DNA from 3 places in the Actinomadura sp. 7K534 genome. Region 1 is predicted to be linked to each of the others. Evidence: riboswitches for the same ligand, from Rfam matches in the RefSeq annotation. Region 1 holds a riboswitch; each other region holds the start of a gene.
The links. A riboswitch is a leader RNA that binds a small molecule or an ion and turns the genes downstream of it on or off. The one in region 1 is predicted to bind cobalamin.

Region 1 (5,026 bases):
CGCCGCTGTACCGCTCGGGGCCGCGGAATACCTCGCCCAGCCAGATCGCGACCCACTTCGGGTGGTCGGGTGCCATGTGCTCGAACAGCGGTCTGAGCAGGTCGTCCTTGAGGACGTTCGTGTAGAAGACCTCGGTGAGCCGTTCGAGCGCCTCGGCGCCGCCCGCCCACTCGTACATCGTCGGGACGGATGAGCCGGTGCCGCGCACGGACGTCCGCTCGTAGTGCCGCATTTCCTCGATGGCCTGGACGTACGGCTTGATCTCGGCGAAGAACGCGGGGAAGTGCTCACCGCCCCGGAAGCCCTTCATGTGGTCGTCGGCGGACGTCCAGCCGATGCGCAGGACGTAGACGCCGGGCTCCTCGACGCAGCGGGACAGTTCGTAGTCCACGCACTGGGGCGCGGCGGCGAGCGCGGCCGACGCCCGCGAGTAGGCGGCCTCGAACTCCTCGGCCGTCCGCGGGTCGATGCGGTAGCGGATGTACTCGACGATCATTCGGCCCCCAAGGGTGCAACCGGTCGGGTAATCACTGTAATTCTGTAATCACCCGACCGGTGGCCGAATCGATCAGTTCCCGGACGCCGTGGAGCGGCGGAGCCAGGCGACCGCTGCGGCGGCCGCGCCGATGACGAGGGCGATCAGGCCGATCCACAGCCAGCCCGAGGAGCCGCCCGAGTCGTCGGTGGACGCGGCGTTCGTCGCGGTCGGCTCCGGCGCCGCGGGCTCGGCGGCCGCGGTGGACGGTGCGGCGGACTCGGCGGGCGAGCCCTCCACGGTGAACTTGTAGGTCCCCTGGATGGGGTGGCCGTCCGACGACACGACGCGCCACGCGACCGTGTACTCACCGTTCGGCAGCGTGCCGAGCGCCGCCGTGACCTTGTTGTCGACCGCTTGGGGGTCTCCCGACTGGTACTGCTTCTCGGACGCGTCCGTGACGACGACGCGCGGCAGCCGCACCGGGCCCGAGAACGTCAGTTCGATCTCCGGCGGCGCCTCGACGGTCGCGTCCTTCTTCGGGTTCGACCCGGTCAGGGTGTCGTGCGCCGATGCCGGGGCCGCGAACAGCACCGCCAGTGCGACGGTCAGCGCCATCGCCGCGGCCACCCTCACCATGCGGATCATGCCTTGCTCCTCGTCCGTGCCATGCCGGCTCCGCCGACTCCGATACCGATCACCCCGATGGCGATGCCGATGCCGCCGAGCAGGCGGGCCGTCCCGTCGCCGGCGGACGCCGCCGCGGGCTCGGCGGGCTTCGCCTCGGCGGTCAGCCCCGCGGTCTCCGTGCCGCCCTCCGGGAGCAGCCTGAGAACCGGCGCGGGGTGCTCGGGCTCCTCCGCGCCCTCCGCCGGCGGCTCCTCCGCCCACTTGACGACCTCGCCGTTCGAGTACGTCTGGTCCGCCTTGAACACCATCAGGTCGGTGTCGGTGGGCAGCCGGCCCATGGAGACGTCGAACTCCTGGAACTCGCCGGGCGCGATCTCGCCGCCCGACCAGGTGATCTTGCTGACGGCCTCGGTCAGCTCGCCGCCGTGCGCCTTGACGGGCTCGGGCAGCTCGGCCTTCTCGACCTTCACCTTCCAGCCGGGGACGGGCCGGACCGACACCGACGACAGCGGGTGCTCGGCCGGGAGGTGCACCACGACCTTCGTGGTGGACGCGTTGTCCCGCTCGTTCGGCACGCGGAACGCGACCTTGGCGTACGAGCCCTGCTCGGCGGTCTTCGGGTTGGCGGTGACGTGCGCGGACGCGGCCGTGGCCAGCCCCGTGACCGATATGGCGGCGAGGGAGGCCACCGCGCCCGCGCGGCGGGCATGCGGAATGAAGGACATGACGGAACTCCGTTCGAGTCGTACGGGGGAGACACGGGAGCGCCGTGCTGCGGCGTCCCGGTGACGTACGGCGCTCAGCTGTGGGCGAGCGCCCTCGAACGGATCGGTGGACCCCGCCGGACGACCTGGTGCCGCAGCACCCGGCCGGTGGCGGTGACGGCGGCGGCCGCCGGTGTCAGCGGAGTACGCCGCGGCGGCGCCGCCGGTTCAATGGTGAGGAGGGCGATGAGCAGCCGGATCGGGCGGTCCGCCGCGGCGGCGACGCGCCGGGCCAGCGACCACGCGGCCCGCTCGCCGCGCCGCAGCCACCACGCCGCGACCATGGCGGCCGCGGTGTGCGCGAGCGTCATCGCCGGGCCGTCCGCGCCGTGCGCGACCGGGACCATGACGTCCGGCCCGTGTGTCATCGCGCCGTGCGCCGCCGGGTGGTGGACGGGGCCGGACGCCGCCGTGAACAGGGTGTGCAGCGCGAACTGCCCGCCGAGGAGCCCGCCCAGGATCGTCGCCAGCGAGCGCTCGTGGCCCGCCAGCACCAGGGTCACGCCGAGGACGAGGAAGAAGCCCGCTGCGGCCGACCAGGCCGGGACCGTCCCCGCGGCCAGCACGTGCCCGGTGACGGCCAGGGTGACGCACACGGTGGCGAACACCACCGCGCGAGCGGGCCGGAACACCGGGTTCGGGGCAGGCGGGGACATGGCGCCACCATCCTCCCACCCGGGTCGGCGGCCGCGCAGCCGACCCCGTCATATCTTTCAGACACGCCCAACATCTTGGGGTTGCGCAAAGATCGCCAACTAGATGTAGGGTTCAATCCCGTGCTGGTTCGCCCCCGCCGTCCGCGGCGGGGGCGACGTGAGAGGGAACCCGGTGCGAATCCGGGACTGCCCCGCAGCGGTGAGCGGGAACGACCGCCGTCATCGAGCACTGGGCCGCACGGCCCGGGAAGCGACGGCCAGTAGGACGCCTCGGAAGAGGCGGCGCCCGCGAGTCCGAAGACCTGCCCGCACGTCGTTCGTCCAGGCCTCGCGGGTGGGCTCGGGACGGAGCGCGGTGCGCCCCGGCGGGCGGCTCGCGTCCCGTTCGCATGCCTCCGTGAGGCGGTCTGCGAGGGGAGAAGAGCACGTGACACAGGATCTGGCCGCGCCGCCCACGGCGTTCGCGGAGATCGCCGCCGAGGTCGAGGCCGCCTGCGAGGCGATACCCGGTGCCGACGCGGAACGGGTGCTGGCCGCCGTCCGGCCCGGCGACGGCGCGGACGCGGCAGCGCTGCGGGACCTCGCGATCGGCGAGGCGGGCGCCCTGGTCCCCGCCGAACCCGGGTACTCCAGGGTCGCCGCGCGGCTCCTCGGCGCCCGCATCCGGGCGGAGGCCGCGGCCGCGGGCGTCCGGACGTTCGGCGAGTCGGTCGCCGCCGCGCACCGCGAGGGCCTGCTGGCGGACGCGCCCGCCGCGTTCGTCGCCGCCCACGCGCCCGCGCTCGACGCGCTCATCGACGAGACGGCCGACGACCGCTTCGAGTACTTCGGCCTCCGCACCCTGTACGACCGGTACCTGCTGAGGCATCCGCGGACGCGGCTCGTCCTTGAGCGCCCCCAGCACTTCCTGCTGCGCGTAGCGTGCGGTCTCGCCGACACGTACGACGAGGCGGCCGAGCTGTACGGGCTGCTCAGCACGCTGTCGTACCTGCCCAGCTCGCCGACGCTGTTCAACTCGGCCGCGCGCCGCCCCCAGCTGTCGTCCTGCTTCCTCCTCGACTCGCCGCGCGACGAGCTGGAGTCGATCTACGAGCGGTACGCGCAGGTGGCGCGGCTGAGCAAGTACGCGGGCGGCATCGGGATCTCGTGGACGAAGGTGCGGTCGCGGGGCTCGCTGATCCGCGGCACCAACGGGCACTCCAACGGGATCGTCCCGTGGCTGCGCACGCTCGACGCGTCCGTCGCCGCCGTCAACCAGGGCGGGCGCCGCAAGGGGGCCGCGTGCGTGTACCTGGAGCCGTGGCACGCCGACGTCGAGGAGTTCCTCGAACTGCGCGACAACACCGGCGAGGACGCGCGCCGCACCCACAACCTCAACCTCGCGAACTGGATCCCGGACGAGTTCATGCGCCGCGTCGAGCAGGACGCGGCGTGGTCGCTGTTCGACCCGAAGGAGGTCCCCGAGCTGGCGGACCTGTGGGGCGACGCGTTCGACCGCGCGTACCGCGAGGCGGAGAAGGAGGGCCGGTACGTCCGGCAGCTCCCGGCCCGCAGGCTGTACGGGCGGATGATGCGCACTTTGGCGGAGACGGGCAACGGGTGGATGACGTTCAAGGACGCCGCCAACCGCGCCTGCAACCAGACCGCCGAACCAGGTCAGACGGTCCACCTGTCGAACCTGTGCACGGAGATCCTGGAGGTGACCGGTGACGGCGAGGCGGCCGTCTGCAACCTCGGGTCGGTGAACCTCGCCGCGCATGTCACGCCGTCCGGGATGGACTGGGACCGGCTCCGCGCCACCGTCCGCACCGCCGTCCGGTTCCTGGACCGCACGATCGACCGCGGCTTCTACCCGACGCCCGAGGCGGAGGCGGCGAACACCAGGTGGCGGCCGATCGGCCTCGGCGTGATGGGCCTGGCCGACGTGTTCTTCACCCTCCGCCTCCCCTTCGACTCACCGGAGGCCCGGGACCTGTCGACCCGCATCTCCGAGGAGATCGCGCTGGCCGCCTACGCCGCGTCCGCCGACCTGGCCGCGGCGAACGGCCCGCTGCCCGCCTACGCCAAGACCCGGACGGCGCGCGGCCGGCTCCACCTGGACCATTTCCCGGACGCGAAGCCCGTCCACCCCGCCGAGTGGGAGAGGCTCCGCGAGCGGATCGCCGAGGTCGGGCTCCGCAACTCGCTGCTCATCGCCATCGCGCCGACGGCCACGATCGCGTCCATCGCGGGCTGCTACGAGTGCATCGAGCCGCAGGTGTCCAACCTGTTCAAGCGGGAGACGCTCTCCGGCGAGTTCCTGCAGATCAACGGCTACCTGGTCGACGACCTCAAGTCGCTCGGCCGGTGGACGCCGGGCGTCCGCGAGGCGATCAAGAAGGCGAACGGGTCCGTCCAGGGCCTCGTGGACCTCCCGGAGGAGATGCGGACCCTCTACCGGACGGCCTGGGAACTGCCGCAGAAGGCGCTGATCGACCTCGCCGCCGCCCGCACCCCGTACA
Region 2 (5,026 bases), on a different contig from region 1:
GGCAGCAGCTCGCGCAGCGCGGGCTCGTCGACCTGGATAATCCGGATCCCGGCCGCCTCCAGGTCGGCGATCTCGTCCCGCAGCGCCAGCGCGACCTGCCGGGCCGTCTCGGCGAGCGGCTGGTCGTCGCGGACGAACGACCACGCGAGCATCGTCACCGGGCCGGTCAGCATCCCCTTGACCGGCCTGCTCGTCAGCGACTGCGCGTACGTGGCCCACCGCACGGTCATCGGCCGGGGCCGCGCGACGTCGCTGTGCAGGATCGGCGGGCGGACGCAGCGCGTCCCGTACGACTGCACCCACCCGTGCTCGGTCGCGGCGTACCCGTCGAGCTGCTCGGCGAAGTACTGCACCATGTCGTTGCGCTCCGGCTCGCCGTGCACGAGGACGTCGAGGCCGAGGTCCTCCTGCAGCGCGATGACGCGGGCGATCTCGTCCTTCATCGCCCGCTCGTACTCCGCCGCGGTGATGCGCCCGGCGCGGCGGTCGGCGCGGACCCGGCGGATCTCGGGGGTCTGCGGGAACGAGCCGATGGTGGTCGTGGCGAGTTCGGGCAGGCCGAGCGCGTCCCGCTGGGCGGCGAACCGGGTGCCGCGGTCGCCGCGCCGCGCGTCGCCGATCGAGTCCAGCCGCTCGCGGACGCCCCGGTCGATCCCCGCGGCCGCCGGGGTCTCCGCAGTGCGCTGCGGTGTCTCCGCCGCGGCCGGGACGTCCTCGCTGAGGGCCCGTCCGACCGCGATGACCTCGGCGACCTTCTGCCGGGCGAACGCGAGCCGTCCCCGGACGTCCGGGTCCAGCGCGGTCTCGGCCTCCAGGTCGATCGGGACGTGCAGCAGCGAGCAGGACGTGCTGACCACCAGCTGATCGACGAGCCCGAGCAGCGAGGCGCACGTCGCCCTGGCCCGCCGCTGATCGGCGCGCCACACGTTGCGGCCGTCCACCACGCCCGCGACGAGCGTCTTGCGCGGGAGGCCGCCGACGGAGGCGAGGACGTCGAGGTTGCCGGGACCGGCGACGAAGTCCAGCCCGACCGCCTCGACGCGGCTGCGGGCCAGCCGCTGCAACGCGGCGGCGCCGATCGTCCCGAAGTACGTCGCGACCATCAGGCGGGGCCTGCTGGTCAGCCGCCCGAGCCGCGTGTAGGCGCGGGCGAGGGCGTCGATCTCCTCCTCGGTGCGGTCGGCGACGAGGGCTGGCTCGTCCAGCTGCACCCACGCCGCCCCCGACCCCGCCAGGCGCTCCAGGACCTCGGCGTACACGTCGACGAGCCCGTCGAGGAGGTCGAGCGGCCGGAAGCCCTCCGGCGCGTCCGGGGCGGGCTTCGCCAGCAGCAGGTACGTGAGCGGCCCGACGAGCACCGGACGCGTCTCGATGCCGAGCGCCTTGGCCTCCCGGTATTCGGCCAGCGGCTTCGCGGCGGCGCCCTCGGCCAACCGGAACCGGGTGTCCGGCCCCAGCTCGGGGACGATGTAGTGGTAGTTCGTGTCGAACCACTTGGTCATTTCGAGCGGCGGGACGTCCTGCACGCCCCGCGCCATGGCGAAGTAGCGGTCGAGCCCGGTCAGCTGCCGGTACCGGTCGGGGACCGCGTCGACCAGCACGCTCGTGTCGAGGACCTGGTCGTAGAAGGAGAACGTGTTCGACGGGATCGCGTCCAGGCCCGCGTCGCGCAGCTCGTTCCAGCCCGCCGCGCGCAGGTCGGCGCCGGTCTTGGCGAGCGCGTCGGCGCCGGCGCGTCCCGCCCAGTAGTCCTCGGTGGCGAACTTCAACTCCCGGCGCGCCCCGATCCGGGGGTATCCGAGAATCGTGGTCTTCATGGCTGTGCTCATGGCGGCTTCCCTCGCTGTGCCACAGGGGCGGCCCGCAAGAAGGGAGTGCGCACGATGCCGTGCCGCAGACCTTCCCGCGAGGCCGCCGACCGCCGTGTACCGGCCGGTACACGGGCGGAGGCAGGTCTTCGGACTCGCGGGCACCGCCTCTCCCGAGGCGTCCTACTGGCCGTCGCTTCCCAGGCCGCGCGGGCCCAGTGCGTGATGACGGCGGTCGTTCCCGCTCACCGCTGCGGGGCAGTCCCGGATTCGCACCGGGTTCCCTCTTACGACACCCGCGTCCTCGCTGGACCCGGGTGAACCATCCGCACGAAGAAGTCTAACCCCGGCATCCCGACCCGCTAGTCGAAGCGCGCGTGGGACGCGGTCGCGGGCGTGCTGAACGTCTCGGCGAGGTGCATCGTCGCCCCGGCGGCGACCCGCCACCCGTAGGGCCCGCTGGGACGCCAGAGCTCGACGATCGAGCAGTTCGGAACGTCGTAAAGCCCCTGGAAGTCGCGGAAGGCCCGCATCGCGGCGGCGTCGGGCTCGGTGACCCCGCTCAGCAGCGACCACACCACCGCCTTCGTGAAGACGCCGTGCGTGAACACCGCCACCGGCCCGTCCGCCGGACGTTCGGCCAGGCGGTCGAGGAAGGCGCGGGCGCGCGTGATCAGCGCCTGGAACGACTCCCCGTCGTGGCCGTGGACGTAGGCCGGGTCGAGCCGCCGCCAGTAGTCGTCGGCGAAGGGCCGCCGCTGCTCACCGGTGGTCTGCGGGCCGTGCAGCCGTCCCAGGAAGGTGAACTCCTGGACGGGCCACTCCTCGTGCGGCACCTCGGGGAACCGCTCCATGGTCGGCTCCGCGGTCTGCCGGGCGCGCAGGAACGGGGAGCTGACGATGAGCGCGGGCGGTTCGGTGAACGTCTCGGCCATCCGCGCGGCCTGCCGCCGCCCCCGCTCGGTCAGCGGCGACGCCCCCGGCCCGTTGGTCGGCAGCCCCGCGTTCGACTCGCTCTGCCCATGCCTGATCAGCCACACCCGCCGCACCGTGATCACGCCGACAGACTGACACAGGGCCGCGGCGGCGCGGAAGATCGGGGGAACCGCACGAGAGAGGGGCGATAGTGAGCGAGTCCTACGTGGTGACCGGTGGCGGACGCGGCGTCGGCCGGGCCATCGTCGAACGCCTGCTGGCCGACGGCGGCAAGGTCGTCGTCATCGAACTGGACCCGGCCGCGGTCGAGTGGACGCGCGGCAACGCCGACGTGACTCCGGTCGTGGGCAGCGCCGCGGACCAGAGCGTCGCGGAGCGGGCCGCCGACCTGGCGCAGGAGGCGGGGACGCTCGCGGGCTGGGTCAACAACGCCGCCGTCTTCCGCGACGTGGCGGACCCGTCCGGGACCGAACTCCTCGACCTGATCGCGCTGAACCTCGATCCCGCGGTGATCGGCTGCGTGACGGCCGTGCGCCGCTTCCGGGACGCGGGGACGGGCGGCGCGATCGTGAACGTGTCGTCCCACCAGGCGCAGCGGCCGGTGCGCGGCTCCCTGCCGTACGCGACGGCGAAGGCGGCCACCGAGGCCCTCACCCGCGCCCTGGCCGTCGACCACGGCCCGCACGGCATCCGGACCAACGCCGTGGCGCTCGGCTCGATCACGACGGAACGCTACGAGACCTTCCTCGGCCGCCAGACCCCGGCCGAGGCCGCGCGCATCGAGGACGAGATGCGCCTGCTCCACCCGGTCGGCCGGGTCGGACGACCGGACGAGGTGGCCGCCGCCGTCGCCTACCTGCTCTCCGCCGAGGCGAGCTTCGTCAACGGCGCCGTCCTCCCCGTGGACGGCGGCCGCCACGCCGTGGGCCGCGACCCCGAGGAAGCCTGATGCCGGACGTCTGACCCTCAGCCGATGAGGGCGTCGGCCAATGCGCGCCACTCCGCGTGGGGGACGGTGTCCGGGTCGGTGGGCTGCACGGAGAGGACGACCTGGTCGGCGCCCGCGTCCAGGTGGCGCTTCACCCGCGCGGCGACGGCGTCGATGTCGCCCCAGGCGACCAGGTCGTCGAGCAGGCGGTCGCTGGGCCCGGCGATGTCGTCCTCGGTGAACCCCATCCGGCGCAGGTTCTGCGGGTAGCCGCCGACCTGCGTCAGGAACCCGATGGGGCCGCGAACCGTGTCCCTGGCCCGTTGCGGATCGCTTTCCAGGACGACGTACTCCATCACGGCCATGGTCGCCTCGGAGCCCAGGATCTCCCGGGCGTGCGCGGTGTACTCCGGGTTGACCAGCAGCGTCAGCGCCCCCGCCGCCCGGTCGCGGGCCAGCTCCAGCATCCGCGGCCCCAGCGCCGACAAGATCCGGGCCTCCGCCGGGACCGGCGGGTCGGCCGCGTCCAGGCGGTCGAGGTACTCGTTCATGGTGCGCAGCGGCCGTTCACCGTGCACCCCGCCGAGCCCGGTGATCAGCCGTCCAGGATCGGTGGCCTCCAGCTCGCGGCGGAGCGCGACCACGTCCTCGGCCGGGTGCACCCGCGCGGGAATGATCGCGCTGCCCACCCGGATCGTCCCGGTCGCCCGGACGACGTCCCGCAGCGGGTCCAGCGTCGACAGCTGGCCCCCGGCGATCCAGACGGCCGAGTACCCGAGCTTCTCCAGCATGACGGCGTCATCGAGATGCCCGCCCCCGTCACGCACGTCGAGGGTCACGCCTATGGGCCCAAGACCAAGTGTCATCGCGGCACCTTCCGTAAAGTTCCTCCACCAACGCCCGCGACGCTATTTCCTGAACCGAACTTGAGGTCAACCGCCGCCTTGCGGCCCGCGATGCCCACCGGAGAATGCCGGGAGCGGAAGGGGCATGCCGTGTGGACCACTTCCATGCACGCGCTTTTCACGCGACCACTACTTCCACGGTTGCGGAGCCCTGCTCATCGGTGCGGTCTTCGTGGGCACTGGTGTCGCGGCTCTCTTCTTCGGCTACGACTTCGGCGTCCCGCCCAGCGGGGCCTCGCCGAGTCGCTGCTTAACTCGCTGGGACTGGTGGTGATCGTGGTCACGTGGAGGTGGATCCGCGGACGCCGACGCTCCTGATCCCCGCGGCTGGGCATCATGGACGGACGGCTGCGAAAAAATCTGGTGGCGATGTCGAGAACCCGCGGCCGGCTTCGTCTCCGTGGCGAAGGCGGCCGAGAGGGTCGCTCCGACACCGAGGAGAATCACGA
Region 3 (5,026 bases), on a different contig from region 1:
GTCCGGGGCCGGGCGCGATCAGCTTTTCCGCCGCCGGTTCCGGGAGCTCAGGTAAGCGGTGTAGTCGACGGCGCCGGCGTGGACGGCCGCGTGCACGGCCCGCGCGATCCTGGCGCCCCAGATCGATCGAGGCCCCGCGAACACCTCGACCGCCTCGCCGTCTCCCGTTGTGTCGCCGGGCGTCCTTGCCGCGATGCAGACCGCGTCCGATGCGGTGCCCGTGCACGGATATCCGGCCTCCAGTAGCGCCTGCGTCTTGGCCTCGGTGGCGGTCATGACCGCGTTCACCAATGCGGCGTCGCTGAGCGGCACGGGCACGGCGACGACGATGTTGACGGTTCCCGGGGACCACGCAGGGGGCGACGTTCCGTCCAGGTGGATCGGCGCCAGCTCCGGGTCCAGCCGGTCGGCGGGAGCCGCAGCCCAGGTCGGGACCCGGAGCCCGACCGTCGCATAGGCGTGCACGCCCCCGTCGTCCCGCCGCATCGTCCGGGACACCGAGGCCGCGGTGAGCATCCCGACGCCCGGCCCCTCCAACCCGTACGACGCCGCGAGCTCCTCCAGGTGAGCGACCGGATCCATCCGCGAATACCCGCCCGCGACCTGCGCGTTCAGCACCCACCGGGCGGGGCCGACGCCGCCGCCCAGCATCGCCGACGAGATCATCCGGTACCCGTCGCCCGCCCGCCACACCGTCGCGGCGAGCCGCGTCCCGTCCTCCGCCCGCCACACCGTCTCGAGGTTCACGGGCGCTCCAGCGACAGGACCGGCCGACCGCCGGCGCCGGGGGTGACCCGCACCCGGGCGTCGAAGTGCTCCTCGACGGCGGAGCGGGTCAGGACCTGCGCGGGCTCGCCCGCCACCGCCACCCGCCCGCCCGAGATGAGGACCAGCCGGTCGGCGTACTGCCCCGCCAGCGTCAGATCGTGGATGGTCGTCACCACCGTGAGCTCGTCGGACAGCCGCAGCCGGTCGATCAGCTCCATCACCTGCTGCTGGTGGCCGATGTCGAGGGCCGCGGTCGGCTCGTCCAGCAGCAGCACCGGCGTCTGCTGGGCCAGCGCCCGCGCCAGCACCACCCGCTGCCGCTCACCGCCCGAGAGGTGGCCCAGCCGGCGGGCCGCGAAGGCGGTGAGGTCGAGGCGGTCGAGGACCTCCGCGGTGACGGCCCGGTCCCGCGCGCCCTCCCGTCCCAGGTGCGGGATGTAGGGGGACCGGCCGAGCAGCGTGTAGTCGAACACCGTCATCCCCACCGGGAGGTTCGGGCTCTGCGGCGTGTAGGCGATCATGCGGGCGCGCTGCCGCGGCTTCAGCTTCCCCAGGTCCACTCCCGCGACGGTCACCTCGCCCTCGGACGGCACCAGGCCGAGGACGGCGCGCAGCAGCGTCGACTTGCCCGCGCCGTTCGGGCCGATGACTGCCGTCCACGACCCGGCGGGGACGTCCAGCGACACCCCATTCAGGACCGGCCGCCCGCCCAGGGCCACGTCCAGGCCCCGCACCAGCACCGTCAAAACTCCACCTCCCTGCGGCTCGCGCGCAGCACCGCGACGAAGAACGGCCCGCCGACGAACGCCGTCACCACGCCGAGCGGAAGCTCCGCGGGCTCGATCACCGTCCGCGCCACGAGGTCCGCCATACCGAGGAAAGCGGCACCGCCCAGCAGCGACAAGGGCAGCACGATCCGGTACGAACCGCCCGCCAGCCGGCGCACGATGTGCGGCACCACGATCCCCACGAACCCGATCAGCCCGCTGACCGCGACCGCGCACGCCGTCGCCAGCGACGCCGCCACCAGCACCGTCAGCCGCACCCGCGCCGCCGACAGGCCGAGCGACGCCGCCTCGTCGTCGCCGACGCTCAGCACGTCCAGCAACCGGCCGTGCGCGAGCAGCACCACCGTCGACACCAGCGAGTACGGGGCGATCAGCGCGAGCTGCCGCCAGTCCGCCGACCCGACGCCGCCGAGCAGCCACGAGAAGATCCGCTGCAGCTCCTCCGCCTTGAACTGCTGCAGGAACGTCTGCACCGAGGCCAGGAAGGAAGACACCGCGACCCCCGCCAGCACCAGCGTCGCCGCCCCGCTCGCGCGCCCCGCCGTGTTGCCCAGCACGTACGCCAGGAACACGCCGGAGATGGCGCCCACGAACGCGGCGAGCGGCACGGCGTACCCGGGATCGCCCGGCATCAGCACGATCACCATCGTCGCGCCGACACCGGCGCCCGCCGCCGCGCCCAGCAGGTACGGATCGGCGAGCGGATTGCGGAAAACGCCCTGGTACCCGGCGCCCGCCATCGCGAGCATCCCGCCGACCAGCGCCGCCATCAGCGCCCTCGGCACGCGCAACTGGAACAGGACGTTCTCGTCGATGACACCGAGGCCGCTGTCGACGTGCACGAACGGCAGCCGGTCGGCCAGCGCCTTCAGCACCCCGCCGACCGGCAGCCCGGCCGCCCCGACCAGCACTCCCGCCAGCAGGGTCGCCGCCAGCAGCGCCGCCGCGACCACGAGCGAGACTGGCCGCAGCCTGGCCTGCCCGGCCGGGAGGACGGGACGCCTCGGGACGTCCGCGGGGACGTCCGGAGACGTCCCCGCGGACGCGCGGCGAAGCTTGGGACTCACGGCCGGACGTCCAGTGCGGTGATCACTGGACCTTCTGCACCGCGGCGCCGATCGCCTTGACGAACTCGGGCAGGCGGGGACCCCATCGGGAGGCGATGGCGTCGTCGAGCTCGACCACGCCGCCGTTCTTCACCGCGCCCAGATCCGACCAGCCGGGGCGCTTGGCGATGGTCCCGGCGTTCTGGCCGCAGCACTTGGTGTCGGCGAGGAAGATCAGGTCGGGGTCCTGCTTGAGGAGGAACTCGCGCGACAGCTGCGGGTACCCGCTGCTCGCCTCGTCCGCCTCGTCGGCGATGTTGCGGAGTCCGAACAGCCCGTAGACCTGGCCGACGAACGTCTTGGACGTCACCGAGTGCAGCTGGTTGTCGAGCTCGTGGTAGTACGTGAGGCCCTTGGCCTTGGACGATGCGTCGACCGTCTCCTTGATGCTCGCCTGCATGTCCGTGACGAGCTTCTCCGCCTCGTCGGAGTGCCCGGTGGCGAGCCCGAGGTCGCGGATCTCGTCGTAGGCCTCGTCCAGGTTGTTGGCCGCCGGCTCCAGCAGGACGGGGATCTTCACCTTCTCCAGCGCCTTGACGATGCCGTTCAGGTCGTCGGACACGACGACGAGGTCCGGCCTGTACTCGATGACCGCCTCGGCGTTCGGCTTGAAGCCCGACAGCTTCGTCTTGGGCGCGTTCGGGGGATGGTCGGAGTAGTCGTCCACCGCCACCACCTGCGGCCCGGCGCCGATCGCGAACAGCGTCTCGGTGTGCGCGGGGGACAGCGACACGATGCGCTCGGGCTTGGCCGGGACGGTCACCGCCCCGTTGGCGGCCTGCACCGTGACGGTCTTGGCGCCGGACGTCGCGTCACCGGAGGTATCGGTGCCGCCACCGCATCCGGTGGCGAGCGCGGCGACGAGCGCCATCACCGCGCCGAGGGAACGGACGGGTCTCACAGGAGCCTCCTGGCTACAGGGAAGCCGCGGCCCGCACATGACGGATCGCCCTTCCACGAGGTCGAAAATCGTCGGCGCGCTAGGAGGCGACCTGGCTCGGCCCACTCAGCGTGGGCTCCACAGTTGCGGGACAGCGCCGGATTTCCACCGGACTTCGCTCCTGGCGCGCAGCATCGCAACGCTATCAGGCAGCAAGTCCCCCTAAACTCCGACATCCCCTCGCCTTGACCGTCCGGTGCTGGGGACGGCGGGATGGGGCACGAAGTGCGACTGCGGCGGTTGTGGGGTTCACCCGCCGGTGTTCGGCGGATGGCGCGATGAGGTCAGCCGGCCATGTAGGACGTGAGGAACTTCCTGGTCCGGCCGCGGTTCTCGCCGGGGATGTACTCGGCGGCGACGAAATCGGTGACGCCCGCTGCCGCCAGTTCCTCCAGCTTGGCCGCGACCTCGTCCTCGTCCCCGACGATGGCCAGGTCGGCGGGGCCGTCCACGCCTTCGCGGTCCATCATCGCCCGGTAGGACGGCAGCATCCCGTACATCTCGAAGGTCTGGCCCGCCTGCTCCCGTGCCTGGTCGACGTCGTCCGTGACGCACACCGGCAGGACGCACACCACCCGTGGGTCCGGTCGTCCCGCCGCCTTGGCGGCCGCGGTGATGGTCGGCGCGATGTGCTCGCGGACGGTGACGGGACCGGTCATCCACAGCACGGTGCCGTCCGTCCTTTCCGCCGCCAGCTTGAGCATCTTGGGGCCGAGTGCTGCGAGCAGCACTGGTACCCGTCCTTCGTTGGGAACGGAGAGGCCGATGTTGCCCTGCAGGGTTTCGCCCTTGAACGAGGCGGCGTCGCCCTCAAGCAGCGGCAACAGGACCGACAAGTACTCGTCCATGTGGCGCACAGGCCGGGCGAAGTCGTACCCGTACATGTCCTCGATGACGATCTTGTGGGACAGCCCGATGCCGAGGGTGAACCGCCCCTGCACCGCGAGCGCCGTCGTCCTCGCCTGCTGCGCCATCACCGCCGGGTGCCGCGGGTACGTCGGCACCACCGCAGTGCCGAGCTCGATGCCCGGCACGCCGCTCCCGGCGACGGCCAGCGCCATCTGCGCGTCCAGGCCGAAGATCTGCGAGATCCACGCCGAGGTGAACCCGTCGTCCGCGGCGCGCCGCACATCATCCGCCAGCCTGCCGAGCGCATCGGCCTCGCCGCGTTCGACCAACAGAGCACCAATACGCACAGCGACCTCCCTCGGATCCACCATGATCCTTACACACCGCCCGCGCCCGCCACAGCCCCGCCCGATCGATTGAGCTACGCGCGTCCACTCGGGGCGGGAGCCCGCCAATTACTGCCCGGACCACGTTTTCGGGGCGGCGCGGCTAATCGCGGGCGGCCTGCTCCCTCGCCTCCCCGAAGACGTCAGATAGCGCCGTGTCACCACGAAGCAGGCGCATAGGTCGCGCTG

Region 2: it holds a riboswitch for cobalamin, as region 1 does, so the genes downstream of both, metE (5-methyltetrahydropteroyltriglutamate--homocysteine S-methyltransferase) here and E1266_RS29065 (ribonucleoside-diphosphate reductase subunit alpha) in region 1, are expected to answer to the same signal.
Region 3: it holds a riboswitch for cobalamin, as region 1 does, so the genes downstream of both, E1266_RS25220 (ABC transporter substrate-binding protein) here and E1266_RS29065 (ribonucleoside-diphosphate reductase subunit alpha) in region 1, are expected to answer to the same signal.

The regions. Positions count from the first base shown of each region.
Region 1 covers NZ_SMKB01000207.1:2,223-7,248, reverse strand. Annotated here, with positions in the region: gene E1266_RS29085 (antibiotic biosynthesis monooxygenase) at 1-496, opposite strand, end outside; gene E1266_RS29080 (copper resistance CopC family protein) at 569-1,123, opposite strand; gene E1266_RS29075 (YcnI family protein) at 1,120-1,830, opposite strand; gene E1266_RS29070 (hypothetical protein) at 1,905-2,525, opposite strand; cobalamin riboswitch at 2,633-2,850, shown strand; gene E1266_RS29065 (ribonucleoside-diphosphate reductase subunit alpha) at 2,953-5,026, shown strand, end outside.
Region 2 covers NZ_SMKB01000125.1:7,562-12,587, forward strand. Annotated here, with positions in the region: gene metE (5-methyltetrahydropteroyltriglutamate--homocysteine S-methyltransferase) at 1-1,817, opposite strand, end outside; cobalamin riboswitch at 1,931-2,150, opposite strand; gene E1266_RS22840 (histidine phosphatase family protein) at 2,171-2,866, opposite strand; gene E1266_RS22845 (SDR family oxidoreductase) at 2,935-3,693, shown strand; gene E1266_RS22850 (TIGR03620 family F420-dependent LLM class oxidoreductase) at 3,711-4,538, opposite strand; gene E1266_RS22855 (YciI family protein) at 5,026-5,026, shown strand, end outside.
Region 3 covers NZ_SMKB01000152.1:248-5,273, reverse strand. Annotated here, with positions in the region: gene E1266_RS25235 (adenosylcobinamide amidohydrolase) at 19-747, opposite strand; gene E1266_RS25230 (ABC transporter ATP-binding protein) at 744-1,508, opposite strand; gene E1266_RS25225 (iron ABC transporter permease) at 1,511-2,527, opposite strand; gene E1266_RS25220 (ABC transporter substrate-binding protein) at 2,646-3,563, opposite strand; cobalamin riboswitch at 3,634-3,756, opposite strand; gene E1266_RS25215 (LLM class F420-dependent oxidoreductase) at 3,887-4,798, opposite strand.